2 regions of the Dethiobacter alkaliphilus AHT 1 genome follow, and region 1 is predicted to be linked to the other one. Evidence: riboswitches for the same ligand, from Rfam matches in the RefSeq annotation. Region 1 holds a riboswitch; the other holds the start of a gene.
The links. A riboswitch is a leader RNA that binds a small molecule or an ion and turns the genes downstream of it on or off. The one in region 1 is predicted to bind cobalamin.
Positions count from the first base shown of each region.

Region 2: linked by a shared signal. The riboswitch ahead of DEALDRAFT_RS00320 (CbiM family transporter) and the one ahead of cobT (nicotinate-nucleotide--dimethylbenzimidazole phosphoribosyltransferase) in region 1 are both predicted to bind cobalamin.

Region 1 is NZ_ACJM01000002.1:194,074-201,796, forward strand. It holds gene glgP (alpha-glucan family phosphorylase) at 1-237, opposite strand, end outside; gene DEALDRAFT_RS03090 (DUF456 domain-containing protein) at 384-860, shown strand; gene DEALDRAFT_RS03095 (O-acetyl-ADP-ribose deacetylase) at 1,070-1,603, opposite strand; gene DEALDRAFT_RS03100 (rhomboid family intramembrane serine protease) at 1,619-2,287, opposite strand; gene DEALDRAFT_RS03105 (DUF1294 domain-containing protein) at 2,303-2,566, opposite strand; gene cobT (nicotinate-nucleotide--dimethylbenzimidazole phosphoribosyltransferase) at 2,802-3,860, opposite strand; cobalamin riboswitch at 3,938-4,115, opposite strand; gene DEALDRAFT_RS15795 (universal stress protein) at 4,522-4,977, opposite strand; gene addA (helicase-exonuclease AddAB subunit AddA) at 5,097-7,723, opposite strand, start outside.
Region 2 is NZ_ACJM01000001.1:60,278-68,000, reverse strand. It holds gene DEALDRAFT_RS00345 (FAD-dependent oxidoreductase) at 1-1,435, opposite strand, end outside; gene DEALDRAFT_RS00340 (undecaprenyl-diphosphate phosphatase) at 1,546-2,376, opposite strand; gene DEALDRAFT_RS00335 (hypothetical protein) at 2,533-2,952, opposite strand; gene DEALDRAFT_RS00330 (energy-coupling factor ABC transporter ATP-binding protein) at 2,965-3,792, opposite strand; gene DEALDRAFT_RS00325 (energy-coupling factor transporter transmembrane component T family protein) at 3,780-4,526, opposite strand; gene DEALDRAFT_RS00320 (CbiM family transporter) at 4,542-5,174, opposite strand; cobalamin riboswitch at 5,383-5,568, opposite strand; gene DEALDRAFT_RS00315 (DUF421 domain-containing protein) at 5,830-6,567, shown strand; gene DEALDRAFT_RS00310 (aldehyde ferredoxin oxidoreductase family protein) at 6,641-7,723, opposite strand, start outside.

The DNA of each region.
Region 1 (7,723 bases):
GTAATCATAGTTGGGGTAAATGTCGTATGGCCAGCCGTCCTCACCCACAAACTGCTCGGTGTAGTCATGGCGCCAAAGCATACCAATACCAACCATGGGTAAATTCAGGTCATGAGCCGCCTTGAGATAATCTCCGGCCAGCACACCCAAACCTCCCGCATAAATTGGGAGCCCTGAATTCAATCCATATTCCATACAAAAGTAAGCAACTCGGGGAAATCCAATGTTTTGCTGCATAATATCCCGGTTAAACCGGTCATCACCGCCCTTTTTTCGAACTTGTCTTTATTGTGTAAAATGAACGGGCAGAATATACGGGCAGCAGGAACAGAATAATTTTTTAAGAATAACATAAAGAAAGAAACTTAACAGGAGGCGGTATGATGGCCGCAGCAGCACTGGTTTTGGCGGTAATTCTTTTTGCTGCCGGTTTGATTGGAGTTGTACTGCCGGGCTTGCCCGGCGCATTGTTGGTTTATGGAGGAATGCTTTTATACGGAGTACTTACGTCCTTTGCCTCCCTGGATGCCAATTTTTTTCTGCTGCAGGGCATGGCCGTCCTGTTAGTCTTTTCCGTTGACTTTCTCAGCACCGCCGTCGGTTCACGCCGCTTCGGCGGCAGCCGCTATGCCGTATGGGGCGCCGTTTTCGGCGCATTGGCCGGGCTGTTACTCTTTGGCCCCTTTGGCATTATCCTCGGGCCGTTTATGGGCGCAGTACTTGCCGAGACAATTGCCGGCAAACAGCTGCAGCAGGCAATCCGTGCCGGTTTCGGCACCCTGGTAGGCCTGTTGGGCGGAACCGTCCTCAAGCTGGCCATCCTCATCATCATGATCATCACCTTCTTCCGCGCCATCTAAATGGGACAGTGGGACAGGTCAACTGTCCCACTTTTCTCCTATTTTTTTTGGACAGAGGGACAGGTTTATCTGTCCACGTTTTTGGGGGTGTGGCACGATTTTGAGACAAAGGGGACAGGTTAATTTGTCTCATGACAGGAGTGACTCTCTGCCAGGGCAGGCAGAATTAAAAAAGACTCAGGAGCAACCTGAGTCTTTTTTGGTCTTCTTTATACCGGTAAGTTTTTCAGTGCAGCCTGGTAAGCTGCATAATCGTTATCTCCAAAGAGCACAAACCGTACTTTCTGTATTTCCGGGTGTTCCCGCAGGTAGTCACGGACTGCCTGTAAGGAAACTTTGGCCGCTTCGTCAATGGGGTATCCGAACACACCGGTGGAGATAGCGGGAAAAGAAACGGACTGCGCATCATGACCGGAGGCCAGTTTGAGAGACTCCATATAGCAGGATCGCAGCAGTTTGGCATCCTCCGGGCTGCCGGAATAAACAGGCCCCACGGTGTGAATCACATAGCGGGCACGCAGATTATACCCCCAGGTGATTTTTGCCTCCCCGGTTTCACAGCCACCCAGCTTTTTAGTATCCTCCCAAAGCTGTTCTCCGGCAGCTTTATGGATTGCCCCTGATACACCGGCTCCGGGACTTAATTCTTTATTAGCCGCATTTACAATGGCAGCTGTTTCTTCCTGGGTGATGTCCCCCTGTGCCAGCTCAATTACCGATTTGTTGACTTCCTTTTTTTCCATGCCCCACTCTCCTCTCTATTCACACTTAATCTTTTTGCCAAACAGATTAATTAAAACCATACCTGCCACAAAGCCCCCGATATGCGCCCACCAGGCGATGGATACATCCACGCCGATGCTGGCAATACCCTGCAACAGCTGCAGGAAAAACCAGAATCCCAAAAACAGCACCGCCGGCAGCTCTACCGGAGTAAGGATGATAAAGATAGGGACAAGCGCCAAAACCCGTGCCTTGGGACAGCTTACCAGATAGGCACCCAATACCCCGGCCACCGAACCACTGGCACCGATAATTGGTACCTGGCTTGCCGGATCCAGGGCCACCTGAGCCAGTCCGGCCAGAATACCCATTAACAGGTAAAAGACCAGATACTTGACATGACCGACCCGGTCCTCGATATTATCGCCAAACACCCACAGATAGAGCATATTACTGATAATGTGGAGCCAACCTCCGTGCATAAACTGATAGGAAAACAGCGGCCCCGCCGCTGCGGCCAAATCGCCCTGATTTATGGTCTCCATCAAACGCTCCGGAATCAGACCGTGGGCAAAAACAAAAGGTACCAGCTCACTTTCCGGCATGGACAACTGCCAGAAAAACACACCGATATTTATCACAATCAAAACAATATTTACGTATGGGAACCGTCTTGTCTCCGGTGAATCCCTTAAAGGAATCATAAAGAGCCTCCTATTCTAACGAAGCGAAAAAAACAGCAACAAAGCCACCTGCAGCGCTATAATAAACGGTATGCCGTACATAAACCGAGGGTGCCTGGTTTTGTGGCGAAACAACTTCATGCCAAACCAGACCCCGGCACTACCCCCGGCTATGGCAAGTAACAGTAATAGTTTTTCTGGAATCCGCCATAATTTATTCCGGGAAGCATGCTTATCAAAGCCCATCAGTACCAAGGTCACCACGTTTAATATAATAATAAAGATTTCTATTGATTCCAAAATCTGCTACCGCCTTTCCTGCTTAATTCTTTCGCGATTTCCTGTTTATATCCTGCCCATTCTGCGGCTCTTAAGATTTCTGCAAGAAAAGTACGCCTATTCGATTTCCTAAGCGCGTGCTTTTCAGTGCCGGTTTCCGCTGCAGCTTTGCTAACTGCAAAGCATGATAATCTATTTCCGGTGCAAGAAAAAAGCATGATAGCGACAAGTCTATCATGCTTTAACAGTTAGTTGTTTATTCCTCTCCTTTGGAAACACCGGCATCGGCAAAGCTGGCCATTTCGTGGACAATTTTTATGGCTGCCTCCACCATAGGTATGGCAAGAGCTGTGCCTGTGCCTTCTCCCAGGCGCATATTCATCTGCAAAAAAGGTTTCAGGCCTAATAGCTGCAGCGCAGCGGCATGCCCCGGCTCCTCCGACAAATGAGAGGCCAGCATATAATCAGTGACATCAGGATTAAGTTTTGCCGCAATCAGCGCCGCTGCACTGGAGATAAATCCATCCACCAGCACCGGTACGCGGTTGGCAGCAGCAGCCAGCATAACCCCGGCCATTCCGGCTATTTCCAATCCACCCAGTTTGGCCAGCACATCAATGGCATCATCGGGTTCCGGACGGTTAACTTCCAGCGCTGTTTCAATAACCCTGATTTTATGGCGAAGCCGCTCGTCGTCAACCCCTGTACCGCGGCCACATGCGGCCTTAACATTACCGCCGCAATAAAAGGCTGTGATGGCGGTACTTGCGGTGGTATTGCCAATTCCCATTTCTCCCGTACCAAACAGGCCTGTACCGCCGGTAATAGCGCCTTCAGCCACTGTAATACCAGCCTCAATGGCAGCAATAGCCTGCTGGCGGGTCATGGCGGGACCCTTGGCCATATTGGCGGTACCGTAGGCTACCTTCATTTTCCGCAGCACGGGATGATCGGGCAAGTCAGCGGCTACCCCCACATCCACCACTACTAGCTCGGCGCCGGCATGACGGGCCAGTACATTCATGGCCGCACCGCCGGAGAGAAAATTTAAGACCATCTGGGGAGTAACTTCCTGAGGGAACGCCGATACACCTTCGGCAACCACACCGTGGTCACCGGCCATGAGAACACAGGTTTTTTTGGGCAGCACAGGCTTAACTTCGCCGGTGATGCCGGCAATTTTTGCGGCAATGTGTTCCAAAACGCCCAAGCTTCCTGGCGGCTTTGTCAGGTTGTCGATGTGCTCCTGACACTGCTTTTGCACCTCTGAATCAAAGGGTGCAATCCTCTCCAAAGTTTGTTGTAGTTTTTCCATGCTATGTCCTCCTTTTTCTTTACAAATAAAAAAGTCCTCAAGCAAAAAAACATGCTCGAGGACTTTACCATCATCCTGTTCATTAAGCGCATGTGGCAGGTCTCCTGACTTCCGGCTCTCTGTCCCCGCCTCCTTCCCATCCTGTTGGGACAGTGGATTTGGCGGTTTCTCCCCGGTTACAGTGGCGGGTCCGTTCGGGATTCTCACCCGATTCCCTATTCTCCGCAAATGCGGCACCCCATGGCTACTATTGGATTTTCACCCATTATAAGACGATTCTGTCTATTTGTCAATTCATTAATAATGCTCTTCATAGAGTAGGACTATAATCAAAGTAAGCCTTATTGAAATAATCTCTGCTGAAGCTGTTGATTTACAAATAATGGTATGCTATACTTTAATTGAAGCAAGACAAGAATAAAGAATCGGGACTGGAGGTGGTGGCATGACAAATAAATCTAACCAATGTTGCAATAGATGCACTACAATTGCAGCAATGAACCTTGCTTCCGGTCGGACCACCGCCCAAAGCCGGCGGGCTTAACGCAAAATCTCGGGGCGAGACAGGTTGTCCGGAGACCGCAGCAAAAATAATAATACAAACTAAAAAAATAAGCCGAACCGGTCTGCCAGCAGACCGGTTCGTTGCATTCAAAGATAATTATTTCTTGTCATCACTTTGCACTATTAAAACATGGCAGGGAGCTTTATGAAGGACTTTATGGCTGATGCCGGAACCGGTGAGGAACTCTTCGGCTTCGGAAATATTGGAGTTACCAATGACAATCAGGTCTGCCTCCACTTCTTTGGCCAACTTAATGATTTTTTTCGCCGGCTTTCCATATTCCAAAATAGTGTGTACTTCCACTTCATCGATATTAATTTCCATGGCTTCAATGGTCTTGTTAAACACTTCTTTGGCGTTTTCCTTCATTTGGCTGCCATAATGAATGTTGGCGTTTTCCAGCATGGAGGTTACAAAAGTAGGCAGTTCATGGAATACGTGCAGCACATAAACTGCACAACCGGGATGCTTGCAGGCCAGGTTGCCGGCCACTTTTGCGGTGCGCAGGGAACGCTCTGAGCCATCGGTAGCCACAACGATTTTATTGAACATGTTCCTCACCTCATCTGTATAAATTTTGGTTAACCTTTTAAATTCGCCTAATTACGCTTAAATCCTCTCACCTGTAAAAGACCAAAAAGAACTTAATATATCCGTAAGAAATCTAGTAGCTAAAAAACACGCACAGACTCCCCGGCCGCAAAAGCATACAGATAGGCCCCGCAAACAGGGACGGACAGAATTGTTTCCACAGCCCTGGCATAGTAGCGCAGCTGCTCCTCGTAGCGCTTTGCCAGTTCATTAAGGCCTCCGCCGGGAAGGCGGTCCGTTTTATAATCAATCACCACAAAACCCTGGGGTGTACGGACCAACAAATCAATTATTCCCTGTATAATCAGCGATTCGTCCCCGTTGCCTGTGGCAATCTCCGCTGCCGGCAATGACAGGGTGAAGGGCCATTCCCGGTATACCTCACTGCGGTACTTCTGCACCACCCGCCCTGCTTCGCTGGTGAAGAACGCTGCAATCAGGCCCGGATCCAGATAATCAGTTGCTTCCTCCGCCAACACTCCGGCCTTTTGCAGGTAATGGATTTGGCCCTCAATCCCCCTTTCATCCAGAGACAGGGACAGGTCCAGATGCTGCAGCACCTGATGATACAGGATGCCCCGTTCTGCCGGACTAAGTCCGGCTTTTTGCTGTATAAAGGCAGGGCGGGACCAACTGGTGGGAGTAAATGCCTTTTTCTCACCTTCCTCCTCCTCCAGTTCACTAAATCTTCGCTTTAGTTCACTGACGGAAAGTTTGGCCGGCAAATCCAAACGGGCATAGGGATACTTATAAGCCAGACGGGTGCGGATTTCCTCCCGCAAATCATCTGCCGTGTCCACCTTTACGCGCCGCAGGGATAAAATAGCATCCCGTTTAGTATATTCTTCTTCCCCTTCCCGTTTAACTGCAATTTCGCTTAAACTTTCCCTGTCCCAGACAGTCAGGCGGAACCGTGATTCTTCACCGGCCTGCCAGGTATAAGTTTCTGTCCTGCCCTCCACATCGCCGTGGCGGATCAGCGCCCTTCCCAGCCAGTCCAAATAAGTCCGCGCCCGGGTAAGTTCGGACGCAGGTAATTGTTCACCGCAGTGTGCCAATAGTTGGCGCCAGGACTCCAGATGCTTGTCCAGTCCCCGGGCTGAGCCAACCAAAATCAGCTGTTCCCGCGCCCGGGTCAGTGCCACATAGAGAACACGCATTTCTTCAGCCCTGGTTTCTGCTTCACCCATTATTTTTAGGGCCAGATATGGCAATGAGGGGTAACGGAGCTTCTTTTCCGGCTCCACAATTAACGGGCCCAACCCCAGCCGGCGATGTACCAGCATTTCGGAGCGCTGATCCTGGAAGTTGAAGGTTTTGCCCAAATCACCGAGAATCACCACCGGAAATTCCAGGCCTTTTGATTTATGAATACTCATAATGCGGACCACGTTTTCCTTTTCCCCCAGCGCCCGGGCAGTACCCAGGTCTTCACCGGAGCGGCGCAGCTGCTCGATAAAGGAGAGAAAACGGAACAAACCCTGCCGGGCAAAACGGTCAAACTGCCTGGCCCTGGAAAAAAGGGCGCGGAGATTGGCCTGCCTTTGAGCTCCGTCCGGCAATCCCGCCACATAGTCACTGTAGCCGCTTTCCCGATAAACAGCAGTAATAAATGTGGCCAGCGTTTCCCGCCGTGCCAAAGTGCGCCACCGCTCCAGGGTGGTCAGAAAATCGGTGAGTTTTTCCGACAGGCCCGGAAATTGCTGCTGGGATGCGGCCAGCACCGCGTCAAAGAAATCATCGTTTCTCTCCCCGGCCTGCCGCACCGCAGCCAAATCTTCCACGGTGAGCCCCACTAAAGGAGAGCGCAGTACAGCAGCCAGTGGTATATCCTGCCGCGGGTTGTCCACCACCTGCAAAAGCGATAGCATGGTTTCCACTTCAGTGGCGGCAAAATACCCGCTGGATAAGTCGGCATAGGCAGGAATTCCATGACGGGCCAAAATCTCCACCAGGCGGTTGGCGCTGTTGGATGTAGCACGCAGCAAAATTACAATGTCCCGGTAAGTGACCGGGCGATATGCTTTTTCCTCCTTGTCAAAAACATACCTTGCTCCGTCCGGGCCATTAAGAAGCACCAGAATCTGCCCGGCTATTACCGTAGCTTCCCGCTCCAACGCATCCAGATCTTCTCCTTCATCGTCACCCTGCCGGTCATGGTCCCCGTCTTGTTCTCTTTCCAACAGATGCACATCCACCAGGCCGGAAATTTTGCACTCCTGGGAGGGCTCTGGATAATGTGCCCCGCATACCAATTCCGCCTCCCGGTCATATTCCAATTCTGCCGCCTGTGTGGTCATTAACTGGCGAAACAGATAGTTTACCGCTGTGACAACACCGTGCCGACAGCGGAAGTTTTTGCTAAGCAGCAGCTTACGCTCCTTTTTTCCTTTTTCTGCAGGGTAGCGCCTGTACCGCTCCAGAAAAAGACCCGGGTCCCCCAGCCGAAACCGGTAAATGCTCTGCTTTACATCTCCCACCATAAACAGGTTGGGGGTAGTTTCTCCCTGACGGGATACCAGAGTAAGGATGGCGTCCTGTACCGGGTTTATGTCCTGATATTCGTCTACCAACACATGCTCATAGCGGGCACGCACCTCCCGCGCCGCCTCTGAAGGGATAATCTCACCGGGGGGAGCATCTTCCGCCATTAAGATTTGCAGGCAGTGATGTTCCAAATCATTAAAATCCAATAATCCGTACATTT
Region 2 (7,723 bases), on a different contig from region 1:
ATCTTTCTGCAGAGTTCCAGTTTAACTCGCAGCCTAAATGGGTGCAGGTGGTATCAACAACATGCAGTTTTCCGTCCTCGTCTTTGAATACTCCTGCTTTTTGCCCGTCAATGTCTACTATCTTTGCCTCGCCCCGCTCCACATCAACCTCCTCCGGGACATAGGTCAGCTTTCCGCTGATTAGCTGTGACGCCACATTCAAATTTTCCACTACGAAAGTTTTGGCCGAGGCTGTGATTGTTTTGCGGGATGGGTTATAAACTTCCTGCCAGGGGCTTTGGCCATGCAGCATTAAATCTTTAATAATCCGGGCCGAAACCATACTGTTGGTCATCCCCCATTTTCCAAAGCCGGTGGCCAGATAGAAATTGGGTGTATTTTCGCTGAAATGCCCCACATAAGGAACACCATCCAGTGTCATGCAATCATGAGTGGACCAGCGGTAGGGGATGTCTTCCACGGTATAGTTTTGCCGGGCAAAATCCACCAGGGCCTGGTAATGCTCTCTGGTATCCGGTCCCTGTCCCGTTTTATGGTGCTCACCGCCAACAAAGATTAACTCGCCGTCCTCTGACGGCTGATAACGCAGGGAGCGGCCCGGCTCTTCTGCGGTAATGTACATACCGCCAGGGTAGGGTTCTTTTGCTTTAATGGCCACCACATACGAGCGGTCGGGATAGATTCGGGCGGAGTACAGTCCTGCTTTATTATAAATGGGGTAATGGGTGGCCATAACAATTTTTTCTGCCAATACTTTGTGGCCCTGATCTGTTTTGACAGCATATTGCTTTTCATCATCTATGTCGATGACCCTGCTTTGCTCAAAAATATGGCTGCCATCACCGGGAATCTTCTCTGCCAGGGCCAATAGATATTTGCGGGGATGAAACTGTGCCTGGTCTTCATAGCACAGCGCTCCTTTAACCTTAAACGGCAAATCCACATCTTCTGTGAAAGATGCTTTGATCCCTAATTCTTTTGCTAGTTCAGCTTCGTCCACAAGCTTTTGCAAATACCCCTCCCGCTGCGTAAAGATATACGCAGACTGAGGTATGAAGTCACAATCAATATTGTGTTCAGTAACGATATCGCTAATTAAACGAATCGCCGTTTCATTGGCCTCTGCGTACTGCTTAGCCAGTTCAACGCTCATTGTTTGCTTAATTTTACTGTAGATCAGTTGGTGCTGCGAAGTGATTTTAGCCGTTGTATTGGCGGTAACTCCCTGAACAATACGGTCGGCTTCAATTACAGCCACCGTCATCCCTTCACTCTTTAACAGCCAGGCACACGTTATGCCGGTGATACCACCGCCAATGATGGCCACATCCACTCTTATATCCTCATTTAGTTTGGGGTAATCTGTTTGCCGCGTTGAAGCCAACCAAAAAGACTGGGGTTGTTGATAAGATTGTGTTGTTTCAGACTTATTCATATGCCGCCTCCTGAATTATGAAATCATCTCTATTATTGCTCACAACGCAGATTAATATTGAGTATTTAAAAAGCCATGCTCAAAAACTGAGCATGGCTTTTGCATGTAATCTAGTATAGGCCGGGCGGCAATTCCTGCACGAAAAGGAAGACCAGAATGGCAACTATATAGCAATAGATGGCAAAATAAAGCAGGCGGCCTTTCTTTAAGAAGTCAATCAGCCAGACAATGCCGATCCAGGAAAAAACAAAGGTAACCACAAAAGAAACAAACAAGGCCTCAACACCGATGGCGGCCCACATATCAGAGGAGAGCTCACCCAGTGCCAAAACCGTGGAGCCTAAAATCACAGGTATTGATAACAGAAATGAATAGCGTACTGCCGTATCACGGTCCAGGCCTGCCCATAAAGCGGTTACCAAGGTAGACCCGGAGCGGGAGATACCGGGCAGCACCGCCACTGTCTGGCCAAGGCCCACGATAACCGAGTCCATGAAAGTCATATGTTCCTCTCTGCGGTCACCATACTTGGTGAATCGTTCGATAATTATCAAAGCGGTGCCGGTTACAGCCAGGGCCCCGGCAATAAATGCGGGAGTCTTCATGGCCTCCTCTACAGCGCCCTTAAGCAGGACACCTAATCCACCGGTAATTACTGTAGCAATAATGATATAAAGTCCAAACATAAACTGAATGCTGTTTTCCGTGTTCTTTTCCCGGAAATATGAGAAGAACCCGATTACCACAGCGACTAATTCCTTACGGAAATAAAGCATTACGGCAAACACCGAGGCAATATGCAAATAGATTTCAAAAGCCAGGCCCGGGAAATTATAGCCTAAGAGTAGCTCTGCAATAATAATATGGGCCGTGCTGGAAATAGGCAAAAACTCTGTAATTCCCTGGACAATACCGAAAATAACTGCTTCAAATAAGTGCAAAAAATCACCCCCAAAAACCAAATTGTACATACCTCATCAGAATAACATGTTGTGCGGGAGCAAGCAAGCAAAAAAAAATCCCTTCCGGGTTTAGGAAGGGTTGGCAAAAGCCGAAATTTATGGGTTTACAGGTCTAACAAATTAAATAAACAAGTTTCAAGCTTGTTTATTGCCTTTTTGTGAACTGCGGTAGTGGAAAAAGGCAGCAATAAAAATGAATGCGGATACGGCAAGCAGAACCCGGGGCAACATGGGCTCCGGTTCATTTAGCTCTGCCCCATATAACCAGCTGGCGCTATGGCCCACACCATCATTGGCTTCAATCCGGGCCACGGGTAAGCTGGTATCGTACTCAAAATATCCTTCGGAGGTTACATTTCCCTGTTCCAGTACCTGCCGGTCTTCATCATAGAGGATAACATCTGCAGTTTGCGCCACTGTGTCGTCGTCAAAAACCACCTGAATCAGGCCGGATTCCACCGGCCTGATTAACATGCGGTGCGCATAGGCCGAAGTTGTGGTTAACAGCAAAACTATAAGTATTGTTATTAAAGTGACGGTCCTTTTTCTAAGCATTATATGCCTCCATTAGAGTACTTTAGTCTTTCTCTGTGCAAACCGCAGCAGCTGATTTGCTTCCGCCGGTGTGCGTGGAGCCATGTCGGTGCCGCTAAAAGCTGTGGCTAGCATGGGAACATTAAGGCTGGCCTCAGTCATTAAATCTTTGTCCTGCAGTAATTCCGCAGTACCTTCCGCCAACACCTGCCCTTTGGACAGGATAATCACGTGGTCCGCCCAGGCATAGGCCATATCTACGTCGTGGGTGGTGATAATAATTGTACATTTCTGGTGAAACAGTTTCTCCAACAGGTCCATAAGCTGGGCGGCAAAACGGGGGTCCAGCCCTGAGAACGGTTCATCAAAGATCAGCAGTTCCGGTTCCATGGCCAGTACTCCGGCAATGGCTACCCGTTTCTTCTGGCCCAAACTTAAGTTATAGGGAGGCTTATCGGCCAAATCGGTAATTCCGGCCAGTTCCATGGCACGCCTGACTCTTGAGTTTACCGTCTGTTCATCCAATTCCAGGTTACGGGGTCCAAAGGCCACATCTTCAGCCACAGTTGTGGAAAAAAGCTGATCTTCCGGAGTATCAAAGAGCATTCCGGCTAACTGCCGGATTTTCAGCACATGCTTTTTATCCACCGGATAATAGCCCATCACGGTAACACTTCCGTCCTGAGGCAGAAGCAAACCGTTTAAATGCTGCAAAAGAGTTGTTTTACCGCTGCCGTTGGCACCAAGCAGAGCTACACGCCTGTATCTGGGAATGGACAGGGAAAGGTTATTGAGGGCTTTTGTTCCATCGGAATATGAATAGTTGAGATTTCTGATTTCTACCGCTTTCAACCCAACCACCTCCATTCCACTATGATTACTGACAATGACAGCATTAGCACAAATCCACATTTAATAATATCCCTCTTGGTAATAGGCTGAGGGTCTCCGGTATGTAACTTACCGGCAAAACCACGGGCAGCCATGGCCCGATAGACAGATTCGGAACGATCCACCGCTTTTAAGAGCAGGCCCCCGGCCATTTCACCATATACGGCCAAGGAACGTTTACTTAGTTTAGGTTGAAAAATTCTTGATGCCAGAGCCCGTTGTGTATTGGCTACCTGCTTTTTAAAAAGAAACACATAACGGTAGGCTAAAAAGAGAACCGACACCATCACCGCCGGCAGGCGCATATGGGCCAGGCCGTTAAAATAGCTTTGTACCGACTGGGTTCCCAGAAGCACCGACATTACGGCAATGGAAGTGAGCGTTTTAAAGACAATAAGACCGGCAAAGGTTACCCGCTCCGGATCAGGGGGAAGGCCTCCTCCCAAAGCCACCGGTGCAGCCATTAACAGCAAGAACGGCACAGCCCACATCATGCGGCACAATAAGGTACGCAGCGGCAGGCCTGCACTAATGGTGGCCAAAAGCACCAGGGTGTAGAGCAAAATAAGTAAAGGCAATGATTGCACACTTACCACACTGAAGACAAAAAGTATGGCTGCCAACGTCTTTGTCCGCGGTTCCCAGTGATGCGCCCATGAGCTTCCCTGTGAGAAGTCAGCACATTTTCCATGGTTGGTTCCCATAATTTAAAATCTCCTTTAGCCTGACTGGGCTTTGTTGTCTGCAAGGCCCAATAAACCCGGCCTGGACCGATAAAGAAAGTTAATGGCAAATCCGGTAACTACTGCTTCCACAATCATTAGCGGTGTATATCCTATGAGCAGAATATTTACAACAGAAAACTGGCCCTCTGCAAATAACTGATCTGTAATAAGCAATAAAAGGACTAACAGCAAAACACAGGCCATAACGCCTATCCCACCTACCAGGGCAGCGCGGGTAAAAACCGACAGGCGCTTAAGGACATAAAACAGTTTAGCGGCAATTAATGCCGGCACAGCTACTAAAATCAGGTTAACCCCCAGAGTGGTTAGGCCCCCGTGATTAAATAATAATGCTTGCAATAATAAGCCGATAAAAATGGCAATGGGTGCTTTAACACCAAGCATAATACCTAAAAGGCCCGCTAAAAGCGGATGAACCGACGTAGGCCCTACCGGCACACTGATGAGGGAAAAGACAAAAAATGCACCGGATAAAAGGCTAAGCCGAGGGATCTCTTCTTCTTTGGTGTTTTTTACCGCATAAACCAGGCTGACCCCGGCAGCAGCTGCCGCCGCACCGGCCACCGGCAAACTTACTACTCCATCAGTAATATGCATATAAACCATTCCTTCCAAAAAGCTTTGCAAAACCTGGAACAAATTGGGGACGGACCTTTTTTAGCACAAAGCAACTAGGGCTTTGCTGGGTGCAGGGGTCAGGGGTGATAAATTCCTGCGAACAAAAGTAAAACCTTAACCATAGGTTGGTTAAGGCTTTAGTGGCAGGCAAAACATACTTCCCGCTTCGTAAGACACCCCCTATGCGCGTAGGTCCAGTGGCTAAACGAAACAAGCAGGTCTACTGGCTTAGGTTCATCGTTTTCTTCCGCCTTCCCAGCCTTTGGGGCCAGTGGCCTGATGGAAGAAAACTCGCCTTTACAGTGGCGGCACCGCACCGGATTCTAACCGGTTTCCCTTTAACCTGATTTGAACTCAGGTCACTTGCTTCTATTTATCCTTATTCAGTTCTACCGGTAGGAACTTATAACGCTTCGCAGTTTGCGAAGCTGCTAAGGAAACCGGTATGGAAAGGCACGCATTGCGGAAACCGAATAGGCGTGACTTTCTTACGTTTTAACATTATTCGACCATTGTTTAATTATTCCTGCCAAGTGATGTAAAGAACTTTAGAAAAAGTGAAATGAATCTCTTTTATCGTTGTGGATATGATAGTGCAGTAGAAGTATCTGCCATTTTATTCCGTAAGCGGAAAGGAGTCCATATGGAAGTTGTAAACCGTGCTATTATCGTCTATGCCTGGTCTTTAATTCTTTTGCGCCTGATGGGTAAAGGGCTGACTTTTCAGCAAAAACCCTACGATTTTGTGGTGATGATGCTCATTGGTTCTGCCTCGGCAGCGCTGATTGTTAACCGGGACGTACCGTTGATTAATGCGCTGGCTGCTTTGGGTGTGCTGGCAATTATGCATACTGTAATTAGCCTTAGCACACTAAACAATCTACTAAAAGGGTTTATCGGCGGCCGGCCCGATCTGGCTATTCGTAACGGGAGAATCGTCAAACAAAATTTAATTAAAAATGCCATTAACGTGGAACAACTGATGGCAGCCCTTCGCAATCAGGGGTACAGGCGTATTCATGATATCGAGTTTGCTATTCTGGAACCAAACGGCCAGCTGTCGGTGATACCAAAGTCACAGGTGCGGCCGGTTACTCCCAAAGATTTGCAAATTAGCACCGTTTATGAGGGAATTGCCACCCCGTTGGTGGTGGAAGGTCAGGTGCTGCGGCAAAACCTGTTTGGCGCCGGGCTTGATGAAAACTGGCTAAAAGCAGAGTTGACAAAAAGAGGGATACGGGGAACGGATGCGGTACTCCTTCTGCTGCTGGATACCGACGGCAGCCTCTATATTGCAGAGCAGCCTCCCCTTAACCCCTTTAAAGCATTTTTTGTGGGTGAGGGCAAAGATAAGCGGCAAGGCAACGATCCTGATATGTAGGAAGACGCTCTTATCTGAAAAACGAAGCTCGCATTATGCGGGCTTCGTTTTTTTCTGATCCTCTGCAACAATATTATTCTGCCAGCCAGTCAATCTCCAACTCAGCAAGCTTACTGATGGTGGGCAGGCCCTGTTCATTTAATCCGGCCATCTGATAGTAGACCTCTCTGGCTTGGGTAAATACGGCTTCATTAAGCTTTTCGCCCCTGCGGGGTCCGTTTGTAATACCGTCGTAAACCCTCGGCGGCAGTACATCGTCGCTGGAGGTGAATCCTTCCCGTCCGTTGAAAGACCTCATCATCACCGATGCCCTTTCACCTGCTTTAAGCATCTCCCACATACTGATGTTCCAGCCGGTTACCGCTTCAACCAGCTGTGCCAGTTTTTCCAGCGACACAATACTTCGTGAAGCATAACCAAAGATACATACGCCCAGGCAGTCATACATTATGGTCATTAAATGTGTATAGTAGATAAGTTTTGCCTTCTGAGCCGAAAGCTCATCGGCCGGTACCGGCTCAGCAACTCCCAGTTGAGCAATGGACTGCATACCGCTGGAGCCTTTTTCAGTATATAGCGTGTCGTGTTGGGCAAACCAGTGGTCTGCGCCATGGCTGGAAATGGCATATTGTAGCGCCAGGCCTGCCTTTACCCTGGGGTCATGGGCTGGAAGTTCCTGTTTTTTTACCTGCAGCAGAAAATTTTCTGTTTCTTTACCCAGTTGCTGCGCCAGACGGTATGAGCCCAGTGCCAGGTCCTTACCAAAACCTTCCTTGAAGGCGGTCATGCGTATCAAATCCAGTAAAATATCTTCATTACCGAAGGTTAGTTCTATACCCCCGGTATCTTCTTTTGTCAAAAAGCCTTTTTCATAGCACTCCATGGCAAAGGAAATGGTCATTCCCAGGCTCATGGTATCCAGCGTATAACGGTTGCACAGCTCATTTGCCTTAGACACCAGTTTGATATCACCAATCCCCAGATTGGAACCCAGACATACCAGAGTTTCATATTCGGGGCCGCCCAATGCGGGGTTGATGGGCATCTCACTGTCCTTGCTCTCCACTACCCGCTTGCAGCGCACGGGGCAGGAAAAACAACCTTTACGTTTAATCAAAATCTTTTCCAGGCTCTGGGCACCTATTTCTTCTGCCCG